One region of the Solibacillus sp. FSL H8-0538 genome, then DNA from elsewhere that is predicted to be linked to it. Evidence: riboswitches for the same ligand, from Rfam matches in the RefSeq annotation. Region 1 holds a riboswitch; the other holds the start of a gene.
What was found. A riboswitch is a leader RNA that binds a small molecule or an ion and turns the genes downstream of it on or off. The one in region 1 is predicted to bind lysine.
Positions count from the first base shown of each region.

Region 2: another riboswitch for lysine. It lies ahead of MHH87_RS01175 (amino acid permease); the one in region 1 lies ahead of MHH87_RS12410 (aspartate kinase).

Region 1 is NZ_JBBOPI010000001.1:2,607,694-2,615,530, reverse strand. Features, by position in the region: gene MHH87_RS12435 (enoyl-CoA hydratase) at 1-490, shown strand, start outside; gene MHH87_RS12430 (electron transfer flavoprotein subunit beta/FixA family protein) at 517-1,290, shown strand; gene MHH87_RS12425 (electron transfer flavoprotein subunit alpha/FixB family protein) at 1,435-2,412, shown strand; gene trxA (thioredoxin) at 2,761-3,075, shown strand; gene uvrC (excinuclease ABC subunit UvrC) at 3,257-5,032, shown strand; lysine riboswitch at 5,081-5,259, shown strand; gene MHH87_RS12410 (aspartate kinase) at 5,542-6,771, shown strand; gene MHH87_RS12405 (YslB family protein) at 7,102-7,515, opposite strand; gene MHH87_RS12400 (succinate dehydrogenase cytochrome b558 subunit) at 7,787-7,837, shown strand, end outside.
Region 2 is NZ_JBBOPI010000001.1:248,853-256,689, reverse strand. Features, by position in the region: gene MHH87_RS01180 (HD domain-containing protein) at 1-173, opposite strand, end outside; gene MHH87_RS01175 (amino acid permease) at 377-1,834, opposite strand; lysine riboswitch at 1,932-2,113, opposite strand; gene MHH87_RS01170 (CynX/NimT family MFS transporter) at 2,268-3,470, shown strand; gene MHH87_RS01165 (restriction endonuclease) at 3,597-4,151, shown strand; gene MHH87_RS01160 (nitric oxide synthase oxygenase) at 4,362-5,405, opposite strand; gene MHH87_RS01155 (DUF4179 domain-containing protein) at 5,639-7,243, opposite strand; gene MHH87_RS01150 (RNA polymerase sigma factor) at 7,221-7,781, opposite strand.

The sequences.
Region 1 (7,837 bases):
ACCGGTAATCGCTGCGATCCACGGGGCTGCTCTAGGCGGTGGGTTAGAGCTAGCGATGGGTTGCCATATGCGTTTTGTCACAGAGAGTGCAAAGCTCGGTTTACCAGAGCTTTCACTAGGCATTATTCCTGGTTTTGCCGGAACTCAACGTCTACCACGCTATGTTGGTATAGCAAAAGCAGCCGAAATGATGTTTACAAGCGAGCCAATCTCAGGTATTGAGGCAGTTCAGTGGGGATTAGCAAACCGTGCATTCTCCGAAGAAGAGCTCCTTCCAAAAACAATCGAGATTGCGAAGAAAATTGCCAAGAAGAGCCCAATTGCACTTAAAACAGCGATTCAAATGCTACAGTATTCGAAAACGCCTACATTCCATGAAGGTGTTGCTGCGGAAGCGCAAAGTTTCGGTACAGTTTTCGTCTCACAAGATGCAAAAGAAGGTATTCAGGCATTTATCGAAAAACGTGAACCAGTCTTTACAGGCAAATAAAATATAGCTTTTAGGAGGTCTGACTAATGAATATTTTTGTATTAGTAAAACGTACGTTTGACACAGAAGAAAAAATCGTTGTATCTGGCGGCAAAATTCAAGAAGACGGTGCTGAGTTCATCATCAATCCATACGATGAGTACGCAATTGAAGAAGCAATCCAAAAACGTGATGCACTAGGCGGTAAAGTCACAGTCATAACAATTGGTGGCGAGGACGCTGAAAAGCAACTTCGTACAGCGCTTGCAATGGGTGCAGATGAAGCAGTATTAATTAATACAGAAGATGATTTAGACGAGCTGGATCAATATTCAGCATCCTTTATTTTAGCTGAATACTTAAAAGATAAAGACGCGGACTTAATTTTAGCAGGTAACGTTGCAATCGACGGTGGTTCTGGTCAAGTTGGACCACGCTTAGCAGATCTTTTAGGCATTAACTACGTAACGACAATTACTAGCCTTGAAATCACTGGCACAAACGTAAAAATCGTACGTGATATCGAAGGGGATTCAGAAATTCTTGAAACTTCTTTACCACTCTTAGTAACGGCACAACAAGGCTTAAACGAGCCACGTTATCCTTCATTACCGGGCATTATGAAGGCCAAGAAGAAACCGCTTGCAGAGCTTGAGCTTGACGATTTAGATATCGACGAAGATGACGTTGAAGTGAAAGTAGAAACGATTGAAATCTACTTACCTCCTCAAAAAGCAGCAGGTCGCGTATTAGCAGGTGAATTACCAGCTCAAGTAAAAGAACTAGTAAACTTACTTCATACAGAAGCAAAAGTAATCTAATTTTAAGGTGGAGTCAATCTTAGGGTGTTAGTCTAAGTTCATCGCATTCATGAGACAACGACTAACTTAGCTGCGTTATGCAGGCCCGCGATTACGCCAAGGTGAAATCGATTAAGAATCTTAGATGGTAATGGAGGGATATACATGTCAAAAAAAGTGTTAGTATTAGGTGAAGTTCGTGAAGGTAGCCTACGTAACGTATCATTCGAAGCAATTGCAGCTGGTAAACAAGTAGCTGACGGCGGCGAAGTAGTGGGCGTTTTAATCGGTGACAGTATTGCTGGAGTAGCTTCAGAGTTAATCGCGTACGGTGTAGACCGTGTCATAACTGTTGAGCACCCGCATTTAAAAACATATACATCTGATGGCTTCAGCCAAGCATTCCTTGCAGTTGCTGAACAAGAAAAACCAGAAGCAATCATTTTCGGTCATACTTCTCTAGGGAAAGACTTATCACCAAAAATTGCTTCTCGTTTAAAATCGGGTTTAATTTCTGACGTTACAGAAATCGAGGGTACTGGCGATGCTGCAGTATTCATCCGCCCAATCTATTCTGGGAAAGCGTTTGAAAAAGTGAAAGTAAAAGACGGCGTTGTTTTCGCAACAATTCGTCCAAACAATATTGCACCTCTTGAGCAAGATGCTTCTCGCACGGGCAATGTATCTTCATTATCAGTAGATATCACAAACTTACGCACAATTATTAAAGAAGTTGTTCGTAAATCAACTGACGGGGTAGACCTTTCAGAAGCGAAAGTAGTTGTCGCTGGTGGTCGTGGTGTGAAATCGGAAGAGGGTTTCGGGCCATTAAAAGAGTTAGCTAACTTACTAGGCGGTGCAGTTGGTGCTTCTCGTGGAGCATGTGACGCAGAATACTGTGATTACTCATTACAAATTGGACAAACTGGTAAAGTAGTAACGCCTGATCTTTATATTGCAGCTGGAATTTCTGGGGCAATCCAACATTTAGCGGGTATGTCAAACTCTAAAGTAATCGTAGCGATCAACAAAGATCCAGAAGCGAATATTTTTAAAGTAGCTGACTACGGAATCGTTGGTGACTTATTCGAAGTTGTGCCAATGTTAATCCAAGAATTTAAAGCGTTAAAAGTAAACGCATAATGGTTGAAAGCGGCGGAGCTTAAGAACTCCGTCGCTTTTTTATCTACATAAGTATGGACAGCATCTCTCCTTATTTTAGGTGAGTTGTGTCTTTCTAATCTTTTTTTACAATGCTTTTAATGACGCTAAGAGTCGATGAATTCTTTAGTGCACTGGAACATTGAGGAAGTAAAACGATTCTATGTGTTACTTTAAAAGCTCAAAATATTGGTAGAGTATAAAGCTGCTATAATCTTAATATTTTCAATGACTCACTAAATCGCTAATACTTAGTAAGCATATTGGTGTTTTTTATTTGGTAAATCGTGCTATACTACATGCAGATGTTATTTAAGGAGGCTATTTATAATGGCAATTGTACACGGTACTGATCAAAACTTTGAGCAAGAAATCGCTGAAGGCGTAGTTCTTGTAGACTTCTGGGCAACTTGGTGTGGCCCATGTAAAATGATCGCTCCAGTTTTAGAAGAGTTAGACGCTGAAATCGGTGGCGACGTGAAAATCGTTAAAGTAGATGTAGACAACAACCAAGGTACAGCAGCTGAGTACCAAATCATGTCTATTCCATCTTTATTATTATTCGTTGATGGTGAGCTAAAAGCAAAAACTGCTGGCTACCAACCTAAAGAAGCGCTTATCGACTTCATTAACGATAACAAATAATTTAAACAGTCAAAAGCCGCGTGCCATAGTGCATGCGGCTTTTTTTGGATAAGAAAGTAAAGCTTACTTAACCACTTAATAAATATCAAAATCGAACCCTATTTTGATGGCAAGATGTATCTTTCTAACTTCCTCTATTTAGGGTACTATAGCCATATACGACAAAAATTCAGGTGATCGCATGAATGACATAATACAAGCAAAGTTAGCCATTTTACCAGAAGAATCTGGCTGCTATTTAATGAAGGACCGACAAGGCACGATTATTTATGTCGGCAAGGCCAAGGTGTTGAAAAATCGTGTGCGTTCTTACTTTACCGGTAGCCATAATGGAAAAACAGCGCGACTCGTTAGCGAGATTGTGGATTTTGAATATATCGTCACATCCAGTAACCTAGAAGCACTTATATTAGAGTTGAACCTCATTAAGCTACATGATCCAAAATATAATATTATGCTAACGGATGACAAAACGTATCCATATATAAAAATAACGAATGAAAAGTATCCGCGTATTTTAACAACCCGCAAAGTGAAGAAGGATAAAGCGAAATATTTTGGTCCTTATCCGAATGCCTTTGCTGCAAATGAAACGCGCAAAATGCTCGATCGTATTTATCCATTACGAAAATGTGCACAGCTGCCAAATCAAGTTTGTTTGTATTATCATCTAGGGCAATGTCTTGCGCCTTGTGTAAAGGATATTGATGAGCAAGTTTATGAAAATATGATTGAGGAAATTTCGAAATTTCTAAACGGCGGCTATGTAGATGTAAAAAAGGATTTGGAAGAAAAAATGCTGGAGGCGGCTGACAAGCTTGAGTTTGAGCGTGCCAAGGAATTTCGCGATCAAATCGCCCATATTGAAACAGTTATGCAAAAGCAAAAAATTGTGACAGGCGATTTATCGGACCGCGATGTATTCGGCTATGCTGTAGAAAAGGGCTGGATGTGCGCGCAAGTATTCTTCGTCCGACAAGGTAAGTTAATTGAACGAGATGTTTCAGTTTTCCCAATTTACGGGGATCCAGATGAGGAGTTTTTAACGTTTGTTGGCCGCTTTTATGAATCACCGCAGCACTTAAAACCAAAAGAGATTTTTATCCCTGCAACTGTGGATGAAACAATATTACAAAATTTACTTGACGTAAAAGTTATTATTCCAAAAAGAGGCTCGAAGAAGGAACTCGTTGATATGGCAATTAAAAATGCGCAAATTGCGATCCATGAAAAGTTTCAGCTGATTGAACGTCAAGAAGAACGAACGGTGGGGGCTTGTGAGGCATTAGGTGTGGCGATGGGCATTACACCACCACTGCGTATCGAAGCATTTGATAATAGCCATATGCATGGTGCTGATCCCGTATCCGCAATGGTCGTCTTTATTGACGGCAAACCGGCAAAAAAGGAATACCGTAAATACAAAACACGAGAAGCGGCAAAGCATGATGATTACGGTGCTATGCAGGAAGTTATTCGCCGCCGGTATATACGGGTACTGCGTGAGAATTTACCACTACCGGATTTAATAATTATTGATGGTGGTAAAGGGCAAATGGAAGTTGCGCGTGAAGTCGTTGAGGATGAACTCGGGTTGTATATTCCGATTGCTGGCCTTGCAAAGGATAGTAAACACAATACTTCACAGCTGTTATTCGGTGACCCACCAGAGCCGATTGCGATGAAACGAACGAGTGACGGCTTTTATTTATTGCAACGCATTCAAGATGAGGTGCACCGATTTGCCATTACATTTTTACGTCAACAGCAGCAGGCACATGCGATTACATCCGTACTAGATGGCATCGAAGGGGTTGGGCCAAAGCGTAAGCAGCAACTATTAAAGCATTTTGGTTCAGTAAAGAAAATTCGAGAGGCAACCATCGAGGAGTTAATAGAGGCGGGGATGCCAAGTACTCTCGCTATTTCGATTAATTCTTATTTTCAGAAAGAATAATTGAAAAAGCATGATCATTATGCTATTGTTGGAAATAATAATTAAATACTTTTTGATAGAGGTGCAGCATTCAAGAGTAGCTTGCAGGAGGTTGAACAAATCCTGTGATTGCAAGCGAAAGGGGAGACTGCCGAAGTGTGTAGCGAATTGTTCAAGCTATATGCTGGTTGTGCATTTAATAAATGTAGGACTGTCAGAATGTCACGTTCTGGAGAGCTATCTCAACTAACAGTTTTTTGTCATTGAGGCGGCTTTTCACGAATGTGAAAGGTCGTTTTTTTTGTGGATAAGGAAGTATAACTTTCCCCTCCATATTAGTAAGGACATCATTTTGCTCTATTTTAATAGGAGTATTCGGTTTTAGTAACGTTAGGGGCTCTATTAGTAACAACATAGTTCTATTGACCACAATTCAAATTCTATTAGTAACAGCGGTGAGCCGCGGGGGATGCACATAGTATGTATTACTTCCTGCGAGTGATCTATCAAAATTAAAGGAGAGTGAAGAAATGGGAACAATCGTCGTTAAATTTGGTGGACCAGCAATTGCTACACCAGAAAAAATTCAACTAGTTGCACAGCGCGTAATAGAAGAAAAACAGCGGGGTTTACATGTAGTTGTCGTCATTTCATCAATGACGACAATTCGAAGAGAGCTCAGACAATTTGCAGCCGACATTTCAGATGAACCGTCTAAACGAGAAATGGATGTGCTCATTGCAACCGGCACGCAAATGGCGAGTGCTTTACTCGCGATAGCCATTCAAGAACGTGGTGTGAAAGCAACTTCACTTGCAGGTTGGCAGGCTGGCGTTACAACGAATCAGCAGCATCGTAACGCACGAGTTGAGCGTGTTGACACAAGTCGCATTGTGAATCATTTAGAACAGGATGAAATCGTCATTGTTGCCGGCTTTCAAGGTGTGGATGACAAAGGGGATATTACAACGCTTGGTAAGGGTGGCTCGGAAACGACCGCTGTTGCATTAGCGGTGGCTTTAGGTGCAGATCATGTGGACATTTACACGAATGTAGATGGTATTTATACGGCAGATCCTAACGTTGTCAAATCGGCACGCAAACTAAAGGAGTTATCATATGATGAAATGCTGGAGTTATCCAATTTAGGTGCACATATTATTCACCCGCGTGCTGTCGAGTTAGCCAAAAAATTTGAAATGCCTGTCATCGTACGATCAAGCATAGTCGATGTAGAGGGAACATTGTTAAAAGGGGATGTTGAAGTGGAAAAAAATTTAATTGTGCGCGGTGTTGCGTACGAAGCGGACGTAATTCGTTTAACAATTGGCTATGATTCGTACGAGGCTGCTTCATTAGCGGAGATTTTTAGCATATTAGCGGAAAATAGTATTAATGTGGATATTATTGTGCAGGCAGTCATTGATGGCGTAAAGCCAACGATTTCCTTTACGATTGCTAAAGAAGAGTTCGCTGAGGCGTTACGCGTATTAGAGTCTAGCAAGCTGTCACTAGGATTTAGCTTTGCCGATTTTGAAGTGGGCTTAGCCAAAGTATCGATTGTTGGCTCAGGAATGGTATCCAACCCAGGGGTAGCCGCTCGTATGTTTGATCGATTAAGAAAAGAGCATATTGCAGTGAAAATGGTCAGTACATCTGAAATTAAAGTATCCGTAGTCGTCCCACAGGAGGCAATGGTGCAGGCAGCAAATGCGCTTCATGATGAATTCCATTTAGCGGAGAGAGTAGCTATTGGATAGGTGTTTGACTAGTCATTCAAAACAGATAACGAAGCGATGTATACAAATACGTATTAACACATAAATCGGTTAAGCGTTGCAAACTTCATCACAACCTAACAAAGGCGATTGTCCGCATAGTAATTGTGCTGACAATCGCCTTTGTTCCTGCTAGGGGAATTATGAAATTACGCTATGTGGATAACATAAAAAAAAGTAAATGCAACGTCTAGGCTAAAGCCCCAGCCCCTCGAGGTCGCGGTCTGCCCTCGAGCGAAGGCAAAGAGCGCTTCACTTCGGGCTCGAAAGCAGCTGTCGGGGCTGAACAGGCGCTTTAGCACTTTTGTTTTATTACATCTGTTCTTTTAAATCCCACTTTACATGAAACTTAACCGTGTTTTGTTTGACGTTTTTTTCATCATAGCACTCTGTTAAGAAGCCAATGTTTTTTTGCATTTGTTCTGCTAAAAAGCCTGCCTCAAGACGGAAGCAACGATTTTCGATATTTAGTAGATCCTGTTCATTTGTGAGAAAATAGTAAGCCTCGTCCTTGGTCTCTTTTTCCAACGATAATATACCCCAGCCTGCTTCATGAAAAAAAGAAGCAGCCTCTGTCATTGAAAATAAAGGGAATTTACGTGCTATTTGTTTGCCCGCCCAGTATAAAACATCCTCTTCATGCTTGCCGAGGATGGAAGAGAGTAAGCTATCGCGAACGATTTCGTAGCCAAATGCTGGAATCGTTTTCATTTGATCAACTGCCATGGAAAAAACCTCTTTCGTAAATTTTCTTATAATTCAGACTTAAATAGAAAAAATGCATACAATTTGTAGAAAAAACAGGAATAAAACAGTAAAATCTAACGCTTTTCATTTGTATTAAATGTTCGAAGTTACCTTGACGCTAGTAAATCTTGAGAGTACAATGGACATGTCATAATATTGTACCATTATGAAATGCGCAGTCAATGCGAAACGTTAACAATTTCGTGACGTAAATGACTTCGGATTTTAAGTACTAAGGGGGGTAACAGTCTTGTCGAAAGATCGTGAATTTTTATGGCGTCGTTTGCATTCTTTACTTGGT
Region 2 (7,837 bases), 2.4 Mb from region 1:
TCCAACACATCATGTAATAAACCTGCAATAACTACCGGCTCAGCGTATCCAGCTATTTTCAATATCCGTGCTACACCAAATAAATGTGTAGAATGGGGAACATTTAAGCCTTTCCGGTACTGGCCCTCATGTTTCTCCGCAATAAATTGGATTGCTTTGTCGACCAAATCCATACAAATCGCCCCCTTTTTTTTATTATAGCATTCGCTCTCTATAAAAAAAGTGAAATATTGTCATATTTTATCGCATTAGAAAGTCACAACTTCCCCAAAATCGGGCAAGTTGATGTCCTTACTTAAGTGGATGGGAAAGTTAAGGTTTCTTATCCACTAAAAAAAACGATAAAATCCACTTCCTCGATTTTACCGTTCGTTCATTAATTATTTGTTAAATCACATTCCGTTAAAGGCACAATCTTTGTTTTATGTTTGATTTTATAGCCAATCCAAAATAGCGCAAATAGCGGTAACCCAATATACGATACGAGCACACCGTACCAATCAATATCATCACCTGTGAAAGCTGTATAGTTTTGCCCAAGTACGACAATCATACAGACCGTAAAGGCAAATAACGGACCGAATGGGTAGAGCTTCGCGCGGTATGGCAGTGTATTGACGTCATTGCCTTGTGCGACAAATGCCTTACGGAAGCGGTAGTGACTAATCGCAATCCCTAGCCAAGCAATGAATCCAGACATACCTGAAGCGTTTAGTAACCACATATACACAACGCCGTCACCGAAGAAGGATGCTAAGAAGGCAAGTGAACCAACAGCAAGTGTAGCCATTAAAGAATACACCGGAATACCGCGTTTATTGACCTTCATAAAAATTTTCGGTGCTTTGCCATCTACTGCAAGCTGCCATAACATACGACTTGATGCATAAAGACCCGAGTTACCAGCAGAAAGCATCGCTGTTAATATGATGGCGTTCATAACAGATGCTGCAAACGCGACACCTAGTTTATCGAATACTAATGTGAACGGTGACACTGCAATATCTTCTGATAGTAGACGTGAATCTGTGTACGGAATGAGCAGTCCGATTGCACCGATTGCAAAAATATAAAACAGTAAAATTCGCCAGAACACTGAACGTACGGCTTTTGGAACATTTTTGGCTGGATCCTCTGTTTCACCAGCTGTCACCCCTAAAAGCTCTGTCCCTTGGAATGAGAAACCAGCCGCTAAGAAAATACCAAAAATCGCTAGGAAACCGCCGTTAAACGGTGCATCCCCAACAACAAAATTTTCAAAGCCTACAGGATCTTCCCCGCCTAAAATTCCAAAAATCATTAAGAAGCTGACGATAATAAACACAATAACTGTGACAACTTTTATCATCGAAAACCAGTATTCACTTTCTCCGTAAGCTTTAACAGATAATAAGTTAAATGATAAGACGATAATGATAAAAAGAATCGTCCATATAATCGAATTACTATCCGGGAACCAGTATTTCATAATTAATGACACAGCCGCAATTTCAGCAGCAATCGTGATTGCCCAGTTGTACCAATAGTTCCAACCAAGTGCAAACCCTAGTGCCGGGTCAACAAATTTTGTTGCATACGTACTAAATGAACCGGAATTTGGCATAAATGCCGCCATTTCTCCGAGACTCGTCATTAAAAAGTACACCATTACGCCGATTAATGCATAAGCAAGTAGCGCACCACCTGGACCCGCCTGCGAAATCGATGCACCCGATGCTAAAAATAACCCTGTACCAATCGTCCCACCTAGTGAAATCATCGTAATATGACGACTTTTTAATCCTCTTTTTAGCTGTGGCTGTCCGCCAAACTGATTGTTTTCTATGTTATCCATGTTGTTAGTTCTCCTTTGTTTATCAAGCACAGTGCAGTAAAAACAAAAAACCGACACAAGATTATGTGACGGTTTCCAATTAATTACCCCACCAAACTTGAAAGATAGCTCAACACATGCTTACGCATGTGACAGTTCTGTTCCTTTCGGAGACAGCCCCAGCATTCATTTGTGAGAGTACAAATAGAACACTTCGGCAATCATTCCTTTCATAAAGCTTCAAAGATTCTCTCAATCTCCGCTATACTAATTTTAATGATCGCGACCTCTACCTCATCTATATGAGGCAATGTATTATTAAATTATTATTTCCCGAGTGTATCATATCATTTTTCCATTAGCAACGACATTCAATTATTCAGTTTTTTCGAACTATTTATGTAAGTGTGCCATTATGATACGCTTGCTTTTATAGAATTGTAGGAGGGACATCATGGATTCTGAACAACAAATGCACCATAGCAAAAAAATACAATTTAGTAAATCGACCCTTATTTTTGTGTTAGCAATTATCGTATTTGCAACAACACTGCGGACACCACTGACGGTTGTCGGACCAATTATTTCATTTATTCGAGAAGGGCTTGGTATTTCTAATGTGCTAGCTGGCTTCTTAACAACTATTCCATTACTGGGCTTTGCCGTAATTTCACCTTTTGCACCAAGAATTGCACGCAAATTCGGCATGGAAATGACGTTATTTTATTCAGTTATTATTTTGTCGATCGGGATATTGTTACGCTCGTCTGGCATGACAGCGCTTCTCCTAATGGGAACAGTATTAATTGGCATTGCCATTGCATTCGGGAATGTATTAATTCCGAGTTATTTTAAATTAAGATATCCACTTCACATCGGGCTATTGACTGGAATTTATACAGTTTCCATGAATACTTCTGCAGGACTTGCAGCCGGGATTAGTCATCCAATCGCTTCTTCTGGGTGGGGTTGGCAAGGTGCACTTGGGTTTTCAATTATATTAAGTGTAGCTACACTTGTGATGTGGATTCCGCTAATTCGCGGCAAAAAGGTTGAAATGGCGACAATTAGTGGCAACCAACCGAAAAAACAATTATGGAAATCCCCACTTGCCTGGGCCATTGCGGGTTCCATGGGGCTGCAATCTCTTATCTTTTATTGCTCTAGTGCGTGGCTACCTGAAATCTTCATCGCCCAAGGTATGAGTGCTCATTCTGCAGGCTGGATGGGCTCAATAATGCAAATGTCTCAAATTCCGATGACATTTTTAATCCCGATCATTGCGGGTAAATTACCTACTCAGCGCCCAATTGTAGTATTCTTCACCATTTGTTATTTAATTGGTTTTACAGGCGTTTTAATGGAATGGACAAGTCTTGCTGTTTTGTGGATGATGTTTTTAGGCTTTGCTGGCGGGGCGTCATTTGGCCTCATAATGATGTTTTTCACGCTACGTACAAAAACGGCATATGAGGCAGCGGAGCTTTCAGGCTTTGCTCAGTCAGTCGGCTATTTACTTGCAGCAGCAGGACCTGTGTTATTTGGCTACCTACATGACGCAACCAATAGCTGGTTTTTACCAATTTCCGTCTTTGTCATCGTATCGTTGTTATTATTTATCATGTCTTTCTTTAGTGCCAAAAACAGTTTTGTGTAATACGTTTTGTGAGAAATTACCTATCTTTTAAGCACTGGCGAAGATTCATGTAGTCCAACCCAAACGTATGTGCCCGTTTTATGTTATACTACTAGGTGATTACATGTATAAAGGAGAACATCGAGTTTGCGCAAACGTAGCAGAAGAAGAAAAAAACGTATCCCACTTATGCCACTGTTCTTTATCGCACTCTCTGGCTCGATTGGTTGGTATTACTTGGAGTCGCTTGAGGGCGTAATTGCATCAATTGTTCTTTACTACATCTTATTAATCGGCTTCAAAATTTGGCGTAAATCGCGCCGCACTGCAAAATTACGAAAATCTGGTATTCGAGAAGTTGACATCATGAAGGGCGAGGAGTTTGAACGCTTTTTAGGCGAGCTATTTAAACGCCGCGGCTTTAAAGTTTCCTACACCGCAACATCTGGTGACTACGGAGCCGATTTAATTTTGAAGGATGGCCAGGACGTCATTGCCGTACAAGCAAAGCGTTATTCCAGCACAGTTGGCGTAAAGGCTGTACAGGAAATTATCGGTGCCGTCAAAATGTATAATGCAACGGAAGCCTGGGTTGTCACAAACAGCCATTTCACACGCCAAGCCGAAAAGCTTGCCGATATTAACGATGTTTATTTAATAGAACGTGATGAATTAATCGATATGATTTTGAATAAGCGCTAATGTAGGAACCCCCTTTTAGAAGTGATGAAAATCGCTTTTAAAAGGGGGTTTTTATATGGAGAATTTTAGTGCGTTCTGCGGGCTTTTTAAATCGTTCGGCTGTTTGTTTAGTGCGTTCAAGATGTCTTTTAGTTCGTTCAACCACTAGTTTAGGGCGTTCACAATACCTGTCATGTTAAAAAGAGCTAGAACATGTTCTAGCTCCCTCCATTAATAAGGCTGTTTCTGATAAAAGTAATTCGGTTTTTTGATGATATTAGCAATCGGTTGGTGATAAATGTGCGTTGTGGCGGGTGACACAGGTGGCAATAGCCAAGCCCAGTTGCCTGTTACTTCACGCGCGGCGTCACTTTCCTGCTGCTCGAATAATTTAAATTGCTGCGCGGCAGTATGATGATCGACAATGCTGACACCCGCTTCCTTGTAGGAATGGAGCACGGCAATGTTTAATTCAATAAGCGCGCGGTCCTTCCATAACGAAGCATTCCGCGACGTATCCAAATCTAATATTTCAGCTATTTTTGGTAAGCAATTGTAGCGATCTGTATCAGCTAAATTGCGCGCGCCGATTTCTGTCCCCATATACCAGCCGTTAAATGGTGCGGCCTGATAATCAATTCCCCCACAATTAAAGCGCATACTCGAAATAATTGGCACGGCATACCATTTTATATTGAGGCGCTCAAAATCATATTCTGGATGCGAAATGTCCACTTCAAGTACATATTCACCCGGAATATCGAACACTTGCGGAGCTCTGTCTCCTACTTGAATAACGAGCGGTAGCACATCAAAATTTGTGCGCGCTCCCTTCCAGCCAAGATCCTCGCAAACTTTCGTAAACGTAATCGAATGTGCATCACCTATTATTCCGTTGGCCGTTTCATACCCTGCATAACGAATAAGTTGGTGATTCCAAATACGCACAAGGTCATTCGCAAAAACGGTAATCGCAGGACGAATTTTACCACCGTTCGTTGCAAACTCAATGTGACGTAAAAGTGCTTCAAAAATTCCCTTTTCATCTGTTAACGTACGCTCATCAAACACGGTTAAACTTTGCCAAAAAAGGCGGCCGATGCATTTATTACTGTTGCGCCAGCCGACACGTGCGGCAAATGTTAATTCCTCAGTTGTTGGCTCAAACTGTTGCTCGCATTGGACTTGCTCAAGGCGCGACTCCAACCACTCTTCGTTTTTGCCACACTCTTCTTTATATAAAATTAAAAATGATTCGATTTCTTGTAAATTCATCATGCTTACCCCCAATAATCTCATTGTAGAAGTTTTTTTTAGTAGGAAGCAATGCAAGGTTAACCAATTCAAAGATGTATTTTTCATACATGACTTAAAGTGTTCATAAATCTATTTTATTATTCCGATTTAAGTTCTATTTGTAACAATTTACACTCTATACAGAACAAAGTAGATAGTAGTCACCATAAGAAAAACACCTACACCGATTTCACAGTGTAGGCGTTTCAATTTTATTGATATAGTGGCACTCTCCAAGGTTCGGTTAGCTGCTCATAACGATTTACTTGTGTTAGATGTAGCGTCATCGTATCGGTTATTTTTTCGACACCGTACACACGTAACTCAACAGTCATAAGAAATCGCCCGTGTTCGTCAATATTATCCGATGTGCCACCGCTGCGGTAAGCCATATATGAATTGCCTTTGTCATCTTGCAGCACCCAATTTTCCAGATCATCGGCCATTGCTTCACGGCTACCTTCTAAAACAATTACGACATACGAATCTTTTTGAATTGGTAGCCACGATTTTCTCAAGGAATAGTCGGTTTCCTTTTCAATTGACTTGATTGTTAAATAGTTACCACCGTAGTCAAAGCTCGGCGACTCGTTTTCTATTTTATCTGGTTGAAATGAAACAGCGTAATCTAACTGAATTGTTTTGTAAATGCCCTCGAGGACAAATGTTAGTTGATCGTTTTCCTTTCGCGGAACAAATGAATCGATCGATAAGGACTGCCCAACAATATCCGTCCTGCTCCCGAGCGATTGTAAAGTTCCGTTGCTTACCGAATGGCCACGGTCGACTGTAAAAATATTATTGGCAGCAACCCTTTCCCCACTTTGGTTTTCAATATAATAACCAACTCCTGTTGTGAGCGGGTTAAATTGCTCACCGTACTGCTCCGTTAAGGCATCGCGCTTTTCTTGTAATTCGGTACGCGTTTCATTCGTGAAACTCGTTGTGTAAATTAATTCATTTGATGAGGGCGCGTACTGTGCTTCTTGTAAAGTAACGGTCACACCTTCATGCTCAAATGTCGCATCATTTAGTGCCACTTTTGTTGTCAATTTGGTAATTTCACTTAACTCAATTGGAATGTCAAGATGCCACATGCCTTTCTTACGCGCAAGCTCATGTAGGCGCACTTGTACGGTAAACTTCTCCACGTCGATTCCCTCACGCAAAGAATATTGTAGTAATCCGTAGTCTTCATCCGTACGCCCCCAAGAAGAAATTGAAGGCTCCAACTCATTGCCTTGTGCATCAACTAAAAATATATGATTGTCTTTATCCTGCATATCAAAATATGGGTCTAATACTTTTCCAGAAGAATTTAAGATTTGGTATGAAATCACCAGACGTGAAGAATCGACCATGACATCTTCCACTTTTAATGTAATCCCCTTATCCACCACGGATAAATCCACGCGCTCCACTAATCCTGCATCCATTGCCATTTGTAGCCCTTCATCCACACTATCGGTAGAAAAGATTCCCCCAATTAATTGTGCGAAGCTTGGACTAACAGCTACCGTTACGCCAAATGCAAGCGCCACACCTGCTGCTGATAAAAGAGCGCGTTTCCAGTACGATTTCCGCCTTTTCAATGGTTTGTATGGCGTTAATTGCTCGAGTACATGGCCTGCAAATTCATTTGGTAACGTTGGTGTTTGGAGTGTTTCTTTCATAAAATCAGTTTCACCTTCAAAAAGCTCTATTACTACCTGACAAGAAGCGCAATTGTTCACATGTGCTTGGAGCTGCTCCATTTCCTCGTTTGACAGTAATTGATCATGTACCTGTGATAATTTATCGGCGTTCGGACACTTCATCAAAATAGCCCCCCTGTTGTACTTGATTTCTCATTTTCTTTTTCGACCGGTGAAGTTTATTACGTACGTCGGATAATGGAATTTGCAGAAGCTCGCTTATTTCGAGATAGCTTAGTTCATTTACATAGCGCAATAGCAAAATCATGCGCTCAATTTCAGGTAATGTAGCAATGAGCCGCTCCAGCTGCCGACTCTTTTCCTTTTTTAAAAAAACGACTTCTGGGTGAGTTTCGTTAACTAGCTGATCTTCTTGTAATTCCGTCATATTTAGTTGGTAGCCTTTTTTACGGAATTCATCGATACAATGATTGATTGCGACGCGGTATAGCCAGCTTTTAAAGGCGCCTTTTCCGTCGTATTTATGCAGTTGCTCGTAAATTTTAATAAACGCCTCCTGCACAAGATCCTGTGCGATTTGCGGATTTCTCGTCATTCGCAAAATTGTGGCGTAAAGCGGATTTTTATAGGCATTAATAATGTGTGCATATGCCTGTTTATTCCCTGCAAGAATGTCTTTAATAATCGTTTGCTCGTCCATCATGCCCTCCTCGCTCAAACAGTCATGCGCATGTTCGTTTTTTCTACTTCACTAAT